DNA from 4 places in the Rhizobium sophoriradicis genome. Region 1 is predicted to be linked to each of the others. Evidence: predicted binding sites of a transcription regulator. Region 1 holds the regulator's gene; each other region holds the start of a gene.
The links. The regulator HrcA, encoded in region 1, represses chaperone genes, less so after heat shock. The targets are predictions, from matches to a motif close to GTTAGCACTCNCNNNNNGNGAGTGCTAAC.

Region 1 (3,301 bases):
AAACGGCGTGCCTTCGGCCGTGCCCTGGATCTCGACGATGCCGCCGGCGCCGGTCATGACGAAATTGGCATCGGTCTCAGCCGAAGAATCCTCGAGGTAGTCGAGGTCGATCACCGCCTGGCTGGCGAAGACGCCGCAGGAGATGGCGGCGACATGATCCTTCAGGACCCGGTCAACCTTGATCATGTTGCGGCTTTCCATCCACTTCAGGCAATCGTAAAGCGCGATCCAGCCACCGGTGATCGACGCGGTCCGCGTGCCGCCATCGGCCTGGATGACATCGCAATCGAGGGTGATCTGCCGTTCGCCGAGCGCCTGCAGATCAACGACGGCGCGCAGGGACCGGCCGATCAGCCGCTGGATTTCCTGGGTGCGGCCACCCTGCTTGCCGGCGGCCGCCTCGCGCTTCATGCGTTCGCCAGTCGCCCGCGGCAGCATGCCGTATTCGGCCGTCACCCAGCCTTTGCCGGTATTGCGCAGCCACGGCGGCGTCTTTTCCTCGAGGCTTGCGGTACACAGCACATGCGTATCGCCGAACTTCACCAGGCAGGAGCCTTCCGCATGCTTGGAAAAGTTGCGCTCGAACGAGACCTTGCGCATCTGGTCGGTTTTTCTGCCTGAAGGCCGCATTCTTATCTCCTGGAGTTGCTGACCGCTTCTACGATTGGCTGCGCCCATTTGCAAATTCCCTTTTGCCACGGGGCTGAGTTTGACTATATTTTCGGGAAGCATCATCAGTGTGGGTTCGAGAGCTTCATGGGCATCAGGTCGACGTCGGTTTCAGATGCCGTTGCCGTGCTGGACGAGCGCTCCCGGGAAATCTTTCGCCGCATCGTCGAAGGGTATCTGGAAAGCGGTGAACCACTCGGCTCGCGCAATCTATCCCGCCTCCTGCCGATGTCGCTGTCGCCGGCCTCGGTGCGCAACGTCATGAGCGATCTCGAAGAACTCGGCCTGATCTATTCGCCGCATGTCAGCGCCGGCCGGCTGCCGACCCAGATCGGCCTGCGCTTCTTCGTCGATGCCTTCATGCAGATCGGCGATCTCTCCGCCGAGGAGCGCGCAAATATCGACCGTCAGGTGCGGGCCGAAAGCGGCGGCAATCCGGTCGAATCGATGATGAATGAGGCGAGCCGCATGCTGTCGGGCATTTCGCGCGGCGCCGGCCTCGTCATCACCTCGAAGAGCGATCCGGTGCTGAAACATGTCGAGTTCATCCGGCTGGAGCCGACAAAGGCGCTCGCCGTGCTCGTCGGCGATCACGACCAGGTGGAAAACCGCATCATCGAGCTGCCGGCCGGCGTCACCTCCTCGCAGCTGACGGAGGCGGCAAATTTCCTCAATGCGCACATGTCCGGCCAGACCCTGCCGGAGCTGCGCAAACAATTGAGCCGGCTGAAGGATGATGTCCGCCACGAGCTCGATGCGCTCTCGCGCGATCTCGTCGAGCGCGGCATCGCCGTCTGGGCCGGCAGCCCGGACGAAGGAAAGCCCGCCCAGCTGATCATTCGCGGCCGCGCCAACCTGCTCGAAGGGCTCGGTGGCGCCGAGGATCTCGACCGGCTGCGCATGCTGTTCGACGATCTCGAAAAGAAGGACAGCCTGATCGAGATCCTCAATCTGGCCGAAAGCGGCTCGGGCGTGCGCATCTTCATCGGCTCGGAAAACAAGCTCTTCTCGCTGTCGGGCTCATCGCTGATCGTCGCCCCCTATCGTGATGATGACGATCGGATCGTCGGCGCTGTCGGCGTCATCGGCCCGACGCGGCTCAATTATTCCCGCATCGTGCCGATGGTGGATTACACCGCCCAGCTCGTCTCCCGCCTTTCGCGCAATCCGCTTTGACGCGCTTTAGCTCATTGTTTTGATCCATGTCGTTATCCCGGAACCGCTGCACACTTCCGGGCGACATGCATTAGCGCGCAAGTCCGCGGAATTTTCGCTTCTTTGTCACGCAGGCTTGATTTTTTTCGGTCAAACCTCGATATCGGGCGCATCTGAAGACACCAACCGGAGACCGTCATGATCGATGAAACGACGAAAAACGGACCTGACGCAACTGCGGCCGATTCCGCAGCCGACGCTGCCGCCTACGTCGAGAACGATACCGTGCAGGAAGAGACCGCCCAGCCAGACCCGCTTGAGCTTCTGAAAGCCGAAAACAGCGAGCTGCGCGACCGCTACCTGCGCCTTGCCGCCGAGATGGACAATCTGCGCCGCCGCACCGAGCGCGAGGTCAAGGACGCCAAGTCCTATTCGGTCGCCGGTTTTGCCCGCGACATGCTCGCCGTCTCCGATAATCTGCGCCGGGCGCTGGATGCCATCTCTCCGGAAGCCAAGGCCACGGCCGATGCCGGCCTGACCACGCTGATCGAGGGTGTGGAGATGACCGAGCGGGCCATGCTGTCGGCGCTCGAGCGCCATGGCGTGCGCAAACTCGAGCCGGTCGGCCAGAAGTTCGATCCGAATTTCCATCAGGCGATGTTCGAGGTGCCGAACCCGGAGGTGCCGAACAACACGGTCGTCCAGGTCGTGCAGGCGGGCTTCACCATCGGCGAGCGCGTGCTGCGTCCGGCCATGGTCGGTGTCGCCAAGGGCGGGCCGAAGCCGGTCGAGGCAGAGGCCAATTCCGTCTTCGACGAGAAGGACGCCTGAGATCGCTTCCTTCTCTTTTGTTGGAGAAGGAAGACAAAATCAGATGCGGGCGAAGCGCTCGATCAAAAGATCGAAGAAGCCGTCCGCATCGACATGGCGCATCACCTTCGCATTGCGCTTGCGCTCCGTCACATGCCACCAGTCGACCACGGTCATGCCGACGGTAAGCTCGGACTGCACCTCGATTTCGACATTGCAGTCCCGGCCCTGGAAAAGCTCCGGCTTCAGGAGGTAGGCGATAACCGTGGGGTCGTGCAGCGGCCCGCCGTCGGAGCCGTATTTCTCGATATCGAAGCGCTCGAAGAATTCCAGCATCTCGACCATCGCCTTTGCCGGCGCCGTGCCGATCTCGGCCATGCGCTTCACCCGGTCCTTGCGGGTCAGCAACTGGTGCGTCACGTCAAGCGGCATCATGACGATCGAAATACCGGAGCGGAAGACGATGTCGGCGGCTTCCGGATCGACATAGATGTTGAACTCGGCCGCGGGCGTGATGTTGCCGCCCTCGAAGAAGCCGCCGCCCATCATCACCAATTCGCGAATGCGCGGGATGATATCGGGTGCCTTCTGAAAGGCCATGCCGATATTGGTGAGCGGCCCGAGCGTGCAGAGCGTCACGGTTCCTTCCGGCTCGCGGCGCAGCGTC
Region 2 (3,301 bases), 460 kb from region 1:
CCGCGCGCCCTGGCGATCTCAAGCGCGCGGTTCAGCACCGACTGATGACCGCGATGCACACCGTCGAAATTGCCGATGGCGATCACCCCGCCCTTGAGATGGGCGGGCAAGGGATCGCGGGTTTCATTGCGGTGGAAGACGGTCATCGGCTGGCTTCTCTTCATGCAAGGCGCGGCATCCACCACTTCGGCGCGGCGTTTTCCCGTTCGAGGTAGGCGTTGAGGATTGCCTCGTCGGTTTCGCCGTTCAAGGTGTATTCCTTGGCGTGGATCCCGCCGCTGATGTAGAGAAGGTCGAGGCCAAAATTCAAGGCGCCGCGGACATCGGTCGGCATGCCGTCGCCGATCGCCAGCACGCGCTCAGTGGGGACATCGCCGCGAAGTTCGCGGGCAGCGGCCAGCGTCGCCTCGTAGATCGGCCGGTGCGGCTTACCGGCGATGCGGGTTTTGCCGCCGAGCTGCTCGTAATAGGCGGCCATGGCGCCGGCGCAGGGAATGATGCGGTGGCCGCGCTCGACGACGAGGTCGGGATTGGCGCAGATCATCGGCACTTCGCGCGCCTGAAAATCCAGAAGCATGTCGGTGTAATCTTCCGGCTTCTCGGTCTCATCGTCGAAAAAGCCGGTGCAGACGAGCGATCGCGCTTCGCCTGCCGGCACCCGCTCGACGCCGATGCCTTCGAGAAGCGCTTTGTCACGCTCGGGGCCGAGCAGAAAGACCGTCTTCGGTCCCTCGGAAATCAGCCCGCGCGTGACGTCGCCCGAGGTGACGATCCTGTCGAAGGCGATGTCAGGCACGCCGATATGAAGCAACTGCTCGACGACCTGCCAGGAAAGGCGCGGCGAATTGGTGATGAGGACGACGGCGAGGCCTCTCTCGCGGGCGGCCTGAAGGGCCGCGGCAGCCTTGGGGAACGGATCGACGCCGTTGTGAACGACGCCCCAGACATCACAGAGCACCACATCATAGCGATCCGTGATCTCAGAGAAGGTTTCTATCCGCTTGGCCATTCCAATATCCCGAGTTGCTGCAGTCACCGGTGACATTGCAAAGGCGCAGGACGATGGCAAGGCATTTTCTTCGCCATCAGCCACCACAAAGCTCAGTCGCGACAATCCGGCGCGTGATCGGCAAGGCTCGGCCGCGACAGAGAGTTCGGCCGAAATCTCCGGCATTTCTCCGGCCTCTTCACAATTCCGGCACAAAAATTCGTGATTGCTATCATTGACTCCTTTCGGAGCCATCCCTAAATGCACGTCGCTAGCACTCACCGCAAGGGAGTGCTAACACCTATCCATGTGGGCCACTCCGGCCCGCGAATGTCATTCGATCGAGGGATTAGACAATGGCAAGCACCAATTTCCGTCCGCTTCACGACCGCGTCGTCGTTCGTCGCGTCGAGTCCGAAGAGAAGACCAAGGGCGGGATCATCATTCCTGACACCGCCAAGGAAAAGCCGCAGGAAGGCGAAATCGTCGCCGTCGGTTCCGGCGCTCGTGACGAGTCCGGCAAGGTCGTCGCACTCGACGTCAAGGCTGGCGACCGCGTGCTGTTCGGCAAGTGGTCCGGCACCGAAGTCAAGATCAACGGCGAAGACCTTCTGATCATGAAGGAAGCCGACATCATGGGCATCATCGGCTGATTGGCCGATCCGCTTTCCCGAAATGACTGACGGGCTTTTGCCCGAACAAATCGAATTCAGGAGTCACAAACATGGCAGCTAAAGAAATCAAGTTTGGCCGCACCGCGCGCGAAAAGATGCTGCGCGGCGTCGACATTCTCGCCGATGCAGTCAAGGTCACGCTCGGCCCGAAGGGTCGTAACGTCATCATCGACAAGTCCTTCGGCGCGCCGCGCATCACCAAGGACGGCGTTTCCGTCGCCAAGGAAATCGAACTCGAAGACAAGTTCGAAAACATGGGCGCCCAGATGGTCCGCGAAGTTGCTTCGAAGACCAACGACATCGCCGGCGACGGCACCACGACTGCAACCGTTCTTGCCCAGGCGATCGTTCGCGAAGGCGCCAAGGCCGTTGCCGCCGGCATGAACCCGATGGACCTGAAGCGCGGCATCGATCTCGCCGTCGCCGAAGTCGTCAAGGATCTCCAGGCCAAGGCCAAGAAGATCAACACGTCGGAAGAAGTCGCCCAGGTCGGCACGATCTCGGCAAACGGCGAGCGCCAGGTTGGCCTCGACATTGCCGAAGCCATGCAGAAGGTCGGCAACGAAGGCGTCATCACGGTTGAAGAAGCCAAGACCGCCGAAACCGAACTCGAAGTCGTCGAAGGCATGCAGTTCGACCGCGGCTACCTCAGCCCCTACTTCGTCACCAACCCGGAAAAGATGGTTGCCGACCTCGAAGACGTCTTCATTCTCCTCCACGAGAAGAAGCTCTCGAACCTGCAGTCGATGCTCCCGGTTCTCGAAGCCGTCGTCCAGACCGGCAAGCCGCTCCTCATCATTGCTGAAGATGTCGAAGGCGAAGCCCTTGCAACGCTCGTCGTCAACAAGCTGCGCGGCGGCCTGAAGATCGCTGCCGTCAAGGCCCCTGGCTTCGGCGACCGCCGCAAGGCCATGCTCGAAGACATCGCCATCCTGACGGGCGGCACTGTCATCTCCGAAGATCTCGGCATCAAGCTCGAATCCGTCACGCTCGACATGCTCGGCCGCGCCAAGAAGGTTTCGATCTCCAAGGAAAACACCACGATCGTCGATGGTTCGGGTGCCAAGTCCGACATCGAAGGCCGTGTTGCCCAGATCAAGGCGCAGATCGAAGAGACCACCTCCGACTACGATCGCGAGAAGCTGCAGGAACGCCTTGCCAAGCTCGCCGGCGGCGTTGCCGTCATCCGCGTCGGCGGTTCGACCGAAGTCGAAGTCAAGGAAAAGAAGGACCGCATCGACGACGCCCTCAACGCGACGCGCGCTGCCGTTCAGGAAGGCATCGTACCGGGCGGCGGCGTTGCCCTGCTGCGCTCCTCCGTCAAGATCACCTCCAAGGGCATCAACGACGACCAGGAAGCCGGCGTCAACATCGTTCGCCGCGCGCTGCAGGCTCCGGCCCGCCAGATCGCTGAGAACGCAGGCGACGAAGCCTCGATCGTTGTCGGCAAGATCCTCGACAAGGATCAGGACAACTGGGGTTACAACGCCCAGACCGGCGAATATGGCGACATGATCGGCATGGGCATCATCGACCCGGTCAAGGTCGTTCGCACCGCCCTGCAGGATGCCGCTTCCGTTGCATCGCTGCTGATCACTACCGAAGCCATGATCGCCGAGCTGCCGAAGAAGGACGCTCC
Region 3 (3,301 bases), 950 kb from region 1:
CGCGGCTTTCCCGTCATCGTCGCCGAAATGTCGGGCAAGGTCGCGGGGTACGCCTCCTACGGCGATTGGCGCGCCTTTGACGGCTACCGCCATACGGTCGAACATTCCGTCTATGTCGACAAGGATTGCCGCGGCGCCGGTATCGGCGAGACCCTGATGCGCGAATTGATCGCGCGTGCCGCCGCCGGCAATGTCCACGTGATGATCGCCGGCATCGAGGCTGAGAACACCGCCTCGATCCGGCTGCACGAGAAGCTCGGCTTCCGCATCGCCGGCAGATTTTCCGAGGTCGGCACCAAGTTCGGCCGCTGGCTGGATCTCACCTGCATGGAGCTTCGTCTGCCCTCCAAAACGGATTGACCGCTTGGCTTGGAAGACCGGATGGCCGCTTGCCCGGGCAAAGCGGATGAACGCTTCGGACGGAGTGACCCCGCAAATCATTGCCGGCGCGTTCGCCATCTTTTTATTGTATTCTGAGCTGTGTAGAAATGGGAGCGCCTGCTTCGCGAGAGGCGGCGTGATAAGCGTCATGGAGATCAACAGTTCAATGGCAATGCATCGATCGGCGCTCGGCCTCCTTGCCTTCCTTCTTCTCGCCGCCGCTCCGATCTCTACGCGCGCTGCCGATTGCGGCAGCACGGCCTCGCCGAAGCTCGACTGGCAGGAATGCTCGAAGAAAAACCTGATGCTGCAGGGCAGTGATCTCGAAGGCGCCAATCTCTTCAGCACCGATTTCTCGCTGACCGATCTCAGTGGTGCGAATTTCAAATCCGCCAATCTGGAGAAGGCGACTTTGGTGCGTGCCTCGCTCGAAGGCTCACATGCCGAAGGGGCCAACTTCGCCAAGGTCGAGGCCTATCGCGCCAGTTTCGCGAATATTGCCGCCGAAGGCGCTTCCTTCGCCGGCGCTGAGCTGCAGCGCGCCAATTTCGGCGGCGCCCGGCTCGCCGGCGTGAGCTTCGAAAAGGCCGAACTCGGCCGCGCCGATTTCGACAAGGCAGTGCTGACGGGGGTGAAATTCTCCTTCGCAAATCTCTCCCGCGCCGATCTCTCCAACGCCACCTTCGAAGGCCCGGCGACATTCGAGCGCGCCTTCATGTTCCTGACCCGCATCGAGGGCCTCGACCTCTCGGCTGCCGCCGGGCTCGAACAGGCGCAGATCGAGCTCGCCTGCGGCGATGCCTCGACCAAGCTGCCGCCCGGCCTCTCGGCGCCGGCAACTTGGCCATGCCCTGCAGAGCACGAGTGATCGGTCGGGCTTCGCAGGATCGCGCGGCCGGATTATCGACTGCGATGGATGCCGGAGCTAGTGGAGCTTGAACTCGCCCATGACGCGGCGCCATTCGTTAGGTCCGATCAGTTGCTGATGGGTGTAGCGAACGGAGTGTAGCGGCCCGTCGAGCGTCGACTGCCAGAAATCGAGAAACTTGTGCATTTCCGGAAAGTCCGGGGCGAGGTCGTAATCCTGCCAGACATAGGTCTGCAGCACGGATTCAAAATCAGGAATGCGATAGAGGATATGCGCGGTGGTCAGTCCATAGCCGTTCAGCTGACGCTCCAGATCTGATGAAAATTGCATGCTTCATCTCCGTTTCATGACGCTCGAAAGGTGGCGCAAAATTTTGCGGCCATCAACGGATTTCTGAACGCGTCCACCCTGTTTATTGTTCCTTTACAGGATGTTAGCAGCCACTCCGAGTGAGTGCTAATTTTTTTATGGCGCCCTCTTGAAATGGGAAAAGCGCAAAACCAGATCATTGCGCGCAGAACGCTCGATCGAGGTTTTGCACCCGCCCGGACTGGTCATCCGGTCCGGCCAGGGGAACAACATCATTATTGTTTGTCCATTGGAGGAAAACATGTCGTTCCGACCGCTTCATGATCGCATTCTCGTCCGCCGCGTCGATTCCGAGGAAAAGACCAAGGGCGGCATCATCATACCCGATACCGCCAAGGAAAAGCCGCAGGAAGGCGAGGTTATCGCCGTCGGCCCCGGCGCGCGCGATGATGCTGGCCAGGTCCAGCCGCTCGACGTCAAGGTCGGCGACCGCATCCTGTTCGGCAAGTGGTCCGGCACTGAGATCAAGATCAACGGCGAAGACCTGCTGATCATGAAGGAAAGCGATGTCATGGGCATCATCGAGGCCCGGGCCGCCGAAAAGATCGCCGCCTGAGGCGATTTCCGCGCATTAGTCAAAAAAGCTGCCTATTGAAGGAGTTACAGAATGGCTGCGAAAGAAGTCAAATTTCATAGCGATGCCCGTGAACGCATGCTGCGTGGGGTCGATGTATTGGCCAATGCGGTGAAAGTAACGCTCGGCCCGAAGGGCCGCAACGTTGTGATCGACAAGTCCTTCGGCGCGCCGCGCATCACCAAGGACGGCGTTTCGGTCGCCAAGGAAATCGAACTCGAAGACAAGTTCGAAAACATGGGTGCTCAAATGCTGCGTGAAGTAGCATCCAAGACGAATGATCTCGCCGGCGACGGTACCACGACGGCGACCGTTCTCGCCCAGGCGATCGTCAAGGAGGGCGCAAAGGCGGTTGCCTCCGGCATGAACCCGATGGATCTGAAGCGCGGCATCGATCTTGCCGTCGACGCGGTGGTCGCGGAATTGAAGGCTAACGCCCGCAAGATCTCCAACAATTCCGAAATTGCCCAGGTCGGTACTATTTCAGCCAACGGTGATTCCGAGATCGGCCGCTATCTCGCCGAAGCGATGGAAAAGGTCGGCAACGAAGGCGTCATCACGGTCGAAGAGGCCAAGACCGCCGAAACCGAACTCGAAGTCGTCGAAGGCATGCAGTTCGACCGCGGCTATCTCAGCCCCTACTTCGTCACCAACCAGGACAAGATGCGGGTCGAGCTCGAGGATCCCTATATCCTGATCCACGAGAAGAAACTGTCGAACCTGCAGTCGATGCTGCCGGTTCTCGAAGCTGTCGTTCAGTCCGGCAAGCCGCTCCTCATCATCGCTGAAGATGTCGAAGGCGAAGCGCTTGCAACGCTCGTCGTCAACAAGCTCCGCGGCGGCCTGAAGATCGCTGCCGTCAAGGCCCCCGGCTTCGGCGACCGCCGCAAGGCCATGCTCGAAGACATCGCCATCCTGACCGGCGGCACCGTCATCTCCGAAGACCTCGGCATCAAGCTCGAGAATGTGACGCTCAACATGCTCGGCCGGGCCAAGAAGGTGGCGATCGAGAAGGAAAACACCACCATCATCGATGGTGCCGGTTCGAAGGCGGAACTTGACGGTCGCACCGCTCAGATCCGCGCCCAGATCGAAGAGACCACCTCCGA
Region 4 (3,301 bases), on a different replicon from region 1:
TCGCCGGCGGGAAGCCTTCCTCTCTCAACCTGTCGAGCGTCCAGCCGCTGCCTCTTTCTGCAACGTCGTGAAGGTAGGCGACGGTTCGCGCCTCGTCGCCCGACACGAGAAGCGCAACCCGCTGACAGTGCTCGAAAAACGGGCGGCCGGTTTTATCCGTCTGGCCATCATGCGCGTCCATAGCGACTTGCATGGCGTGGTCGAGATGCTGCATGACGATTACGGTCCTTCGGTCTCTCTGATCTTTTCTCGGGAAGGCTTCTCCCCCGTGGTTATTTCGATATCCGCCGTCTCCCCGGCATCTTGACCAGACCCGAGGCCTGGCCGGTCGAGATCGCCGCTTTCCCCGGCGCCTTGAAGCAGCGCCGCGTCGTCCCTGTCGTCTTGATCGAGCAGGTCCTGCAGCGTCGCATCCTCGTCCTCACCAGCCAACTCGTCGCAGGCTTGCATCCAATGACGCAGGTCCGCCCCTTCAGGGCGGCCTTCGGCCTCCCAGATTTCGTAGGCCCGCCGGCGTATCTGTTCGTGTTTGTCTGTGGCCATGATCTTCTCCAGTTCCGACCTGACCTCGCGGTTGGTTCGCCGTGTCTTAAGGCGTGTTGATGGTGGGAAGAAAATCCTCCACCTGCTTGCGCTCATTCTTTGAAAGCGTCTCCACCCGCTCCTGCCAGAAGCGTTCAGCCGCCGGCGGATCCTCCTCCCATTGACGAACAGTGGTGATGTTGTCGTCGATCTTGGACCGGCGGCGCCCCCCGAGGCTCAGATACTCTCTCGCGAGTTTCAGGCTCGGAGTTTCAGCGCCGCTGTCTCGATCCAACGTCGAATCCGCATTGCGCCGGGCTGCGTCCGACGCTCTTTGACGATCGGTTTCGGCTCGCTCAGTGTCGAAGGAACGCGCGTCGTCGGTTCCGCTTTCAGGTGGCGTGCTGGTTTTGGGAGTCGTCATGGATCACCTCTAGATGCTGTGATCCATTAACCTTCGCCAGCTGTGAGAGTTCCGCACGCTGGCAATTGTTTGAGAGGGGCAATCAGTGAACGGCCATGCTTACCATGCGATAAGGGTGCATAGCCTCGAACTGCGAGATCATCGCCGTCGCCTCGAGCAATACGCGCTCGGCATTCTCGGGATCGTCCCGGGCGAGTTCGTCGGCGTTGACGCGGATCGCTTCGGCCATGTTGTTCGACAGTACAGCAAAGTGCATATTGCCCTCGACGAGGGCCTCGCGCGCCGTATCCTCCAGCGTACGAGCGATATCGACGAAGATTTCCTCGCGTTCCTCGATACTGAGGTCTTTGATAATATTGGTCTTCTCTTCCATGTCACTCACTCCTAAAGACGTGGGACGGTGATCGAGCTCATCGAGCCTCGATCGCCTGAGAGCTAGGAACGCCGAAATCCGGATTCAAGCCGGAACAGTTTTGAACTCGTCTTATCAGACGAGGGGACGACCATCGTCATTAGCCCGAACGCAGGAGCCGGCCTTCGGTTCCCCGGCGCCATTAGCAGTCACCGGCAGAGAGTGCTAATTTTTCTGCGTCGCCCCTTGAAATCGAAAAACCATCGAACCAGATCAATCGCGCAAGGCGCGCGACCTTGCACCCGTCCGGACTGGTCATCAGGTCCGGTCTGGCGAACAACGTCATCATTGTTTGTCGATGGAGGAAGACATGTCGTTCCGACCGCTTCATGACCGTATTCTCGTCCGCCGCGTCGATTCCGAGGAAAAGACCAAGGGCGGTATCATCATTCCCGACACCGCCAAGGAAAAGCCGCAGGAAGGCGAGGTCATCGCCGTCGGCCCCGGCGCGCGCGATGATGCTGGCCAGGTCCAGCCGCTCGACGTCAAGGTCGGCGACCGCATCCTGTTCGGCAAGTGGTCCGGCACCGAGATCAAGATCAATGGCGAAGACCTGCTGATCATGAAGGAGAGCGACGTGATGGGTATCATCGAAGCCCAGAGCGAAGGAAAGCAGGCCGCCTGAGACCCTCAGGACGTGGTCAATGCTAGCTGCCTATGAAGGAGTGAGGACATGGCTGCTAAAGAAGTCAAATTCAACGTCGAAGCCCGTGAGAAGCTGCTGCGCGGCGTCGACATCCTGGCCAACGCCGTGAAGGTAACGCTTGGCCCGAAGGGCCGCAACGTCGTGATCGACAAATCCTTCGGCGCGCCGCGCATCACCAAGGACGGCGTTTCCGTCGCCAAGGAAATCGAACTTGAAGACAAGTTCGAAAACATGGGCGCTCAGATGGTCCGCGAAGTGGCTTCGAAGACCAGCGACATCGCCGGCGACGGTACCACGACTGCGACCGTTCTCGCCCAGGCGATCGTCAAGGAGGGCGCCAAGGCCGTTACCTCAGGCATGAACCCGATGGACCTGAAGCGCGGCATCGATCTCGCCGTCACCGCTATCGTCGCGGAACTGAAGGCCAACGCCCGTAGTATCTCCAACAATTCCGAAATTGCCCAGGTCGGCACTATTTCAGCCAACGGTGATTCCGAGATCGGCCGCTTCCTGGCGGAGGCGATGGAAAAGGTCGGCAATGACGGCGTCATCACGGTTGAAGAAGCCAAGACCGCCGAAACCGAACTCGAAGTCGTCGAAGGCATGCAGTTCGACCGCGGCTATCTCAGCCCCTATTTCGTCACCAATGCCGACAAGATGCGGGTCGAGTTCGAGGATCCCTATATCCTGATCCACGAGAAGAAACTGTCGAACCTGCAGTCGATGCTCCCGATCCTCGAAGCCGTCGTCCAGTCCGGCAAGCCGCTTCTCATCATCGCCGAAGACGTGGAAGGCGAAGCGCTTGCAACGCTCGTCGTCAACAAGCTGCGCGGCGGCCTGAAGATCGCTGCCGTCAAGGCCCCTGGCTTCGGCGACCGCCGCAAGGCGATGCTCGAAGACATCGCCGTGCTCACTGCCGGCACTGTCATCTCCGAAGACCTCGGCATCAAGCTCGAATCGGTCACGCTCGACATGCTCGGCCGCGCCAAGAAAGTGTCGGTCGAGAAGGAGAACACCACGATCGTCGACGGTTCGGGCGCCAAGTCCGACATCGAAGGCCGGATTGCCCAGATCAAGGCGCAGATCGAAGAGACCACCTCTGACTACGACCGCGAGAAGCTGCAGGAACGTCTTGCCAAGCTCGCCGGCGGCGTTGCCGTCATCCGCGTCGGCGGCTCGACGGAGGTCGAAGTGAAGGAAAAGAAGGACCGCGTCGACGATGCACTTCACGCAACCCGCGCGGCGGTCGAGGAAGGCATCCTGCCGGGCGGCGGCGTGGCGCTGCTGCGCACCGTCA

Region 2: groES (co-chaperone GroES) is a predicted target of HrcA. The motif match lies at 1,259-1,287, and genes of this name have one in related genera.
Region 3: groES (co-chaperone GroES) is a predicted target of HrcA. The motif match lies at 1,682-1,710, and genes of this name have one in related genera.
Region 4: groES (co-chaperone GroES) is a predicted target of HrcA. The motif match lies at 1,500-1,528, and genes of this name have one in related genera.

What each region holds. Positions count from the first base shown of each region.
Region 1 covers NZ_CP104152.1:5,321-8,621, forward strand. The annotation lists gene rph (ribonuclease PH) at 1-630, opposite strand, end outside; gene hrcA (heat-inducible transcriptional repressor HrcA) at 757-1,845, shown strand; gene grpE (nucleotide exchange factor GrpE) at 2,023-2,655, shown strand; gene N2597_RS00045 (nucleoside hydrolase) at 2,695-3,301, opposite strand, start outside.
Region 2 covers NZ_CP104152.1:463,442-466,742, reverse strand. The annotation lists gene N2597_RS02230 (bifunctional riboflavin kinase/FAD synthetase) at 1-146, opposite strand, end outside; gene N2597_RS02225 (TIGR01459 family HAD-type hydrolase) at 161-1,009, opposite strand; gene groES (co-chaperone GroES) at 1,345-1,641, shown strand; gene groL (chaperonin GroEL) at 1,713-3,301, shown strand, end outside.
Region 3 covers NZ_CP104152.1:956,260-959,560, forward strand. The annotation lists gene N2597_RS04715 (GNAT family N-acetyltransferase) at 1-360, shown strand, start outside; gene N2597_RS04720 (pentapeptide repeat-containing protein) at 548-1,249, shown strand; gene N2597_RS04725 (usg protein) at 1,307-1,579, opposite strand; gene groES (co-chaperone GroES) at 1,860-2,174, shown strand; gene groL (chaperonin GroEL) at 2,226-3,301, shown strand, end outside.
Region 4 covers NZ_CP104154.1:519,686-522,986, reverse strand. The annotation lists gene N2597_RS27985 (HD domain-containing protein) at 1-214, opposite strand, end outside; gene N2597_RS27980 (DUF2934 domain-containing protein) at 220-543, opposite strand; gene N2597_RS27975 (hypothetical protein) at 590-946, opposite strand; gene N2597_RS27970 (hypothetical protein) at 1,029-1,319, opposite strand; gene groES (co-chaperone GroES) at 1,669-1,983, shown strand; gene groL (chaperonin GroEL) at 2,032-3,301, shown strand, end outside.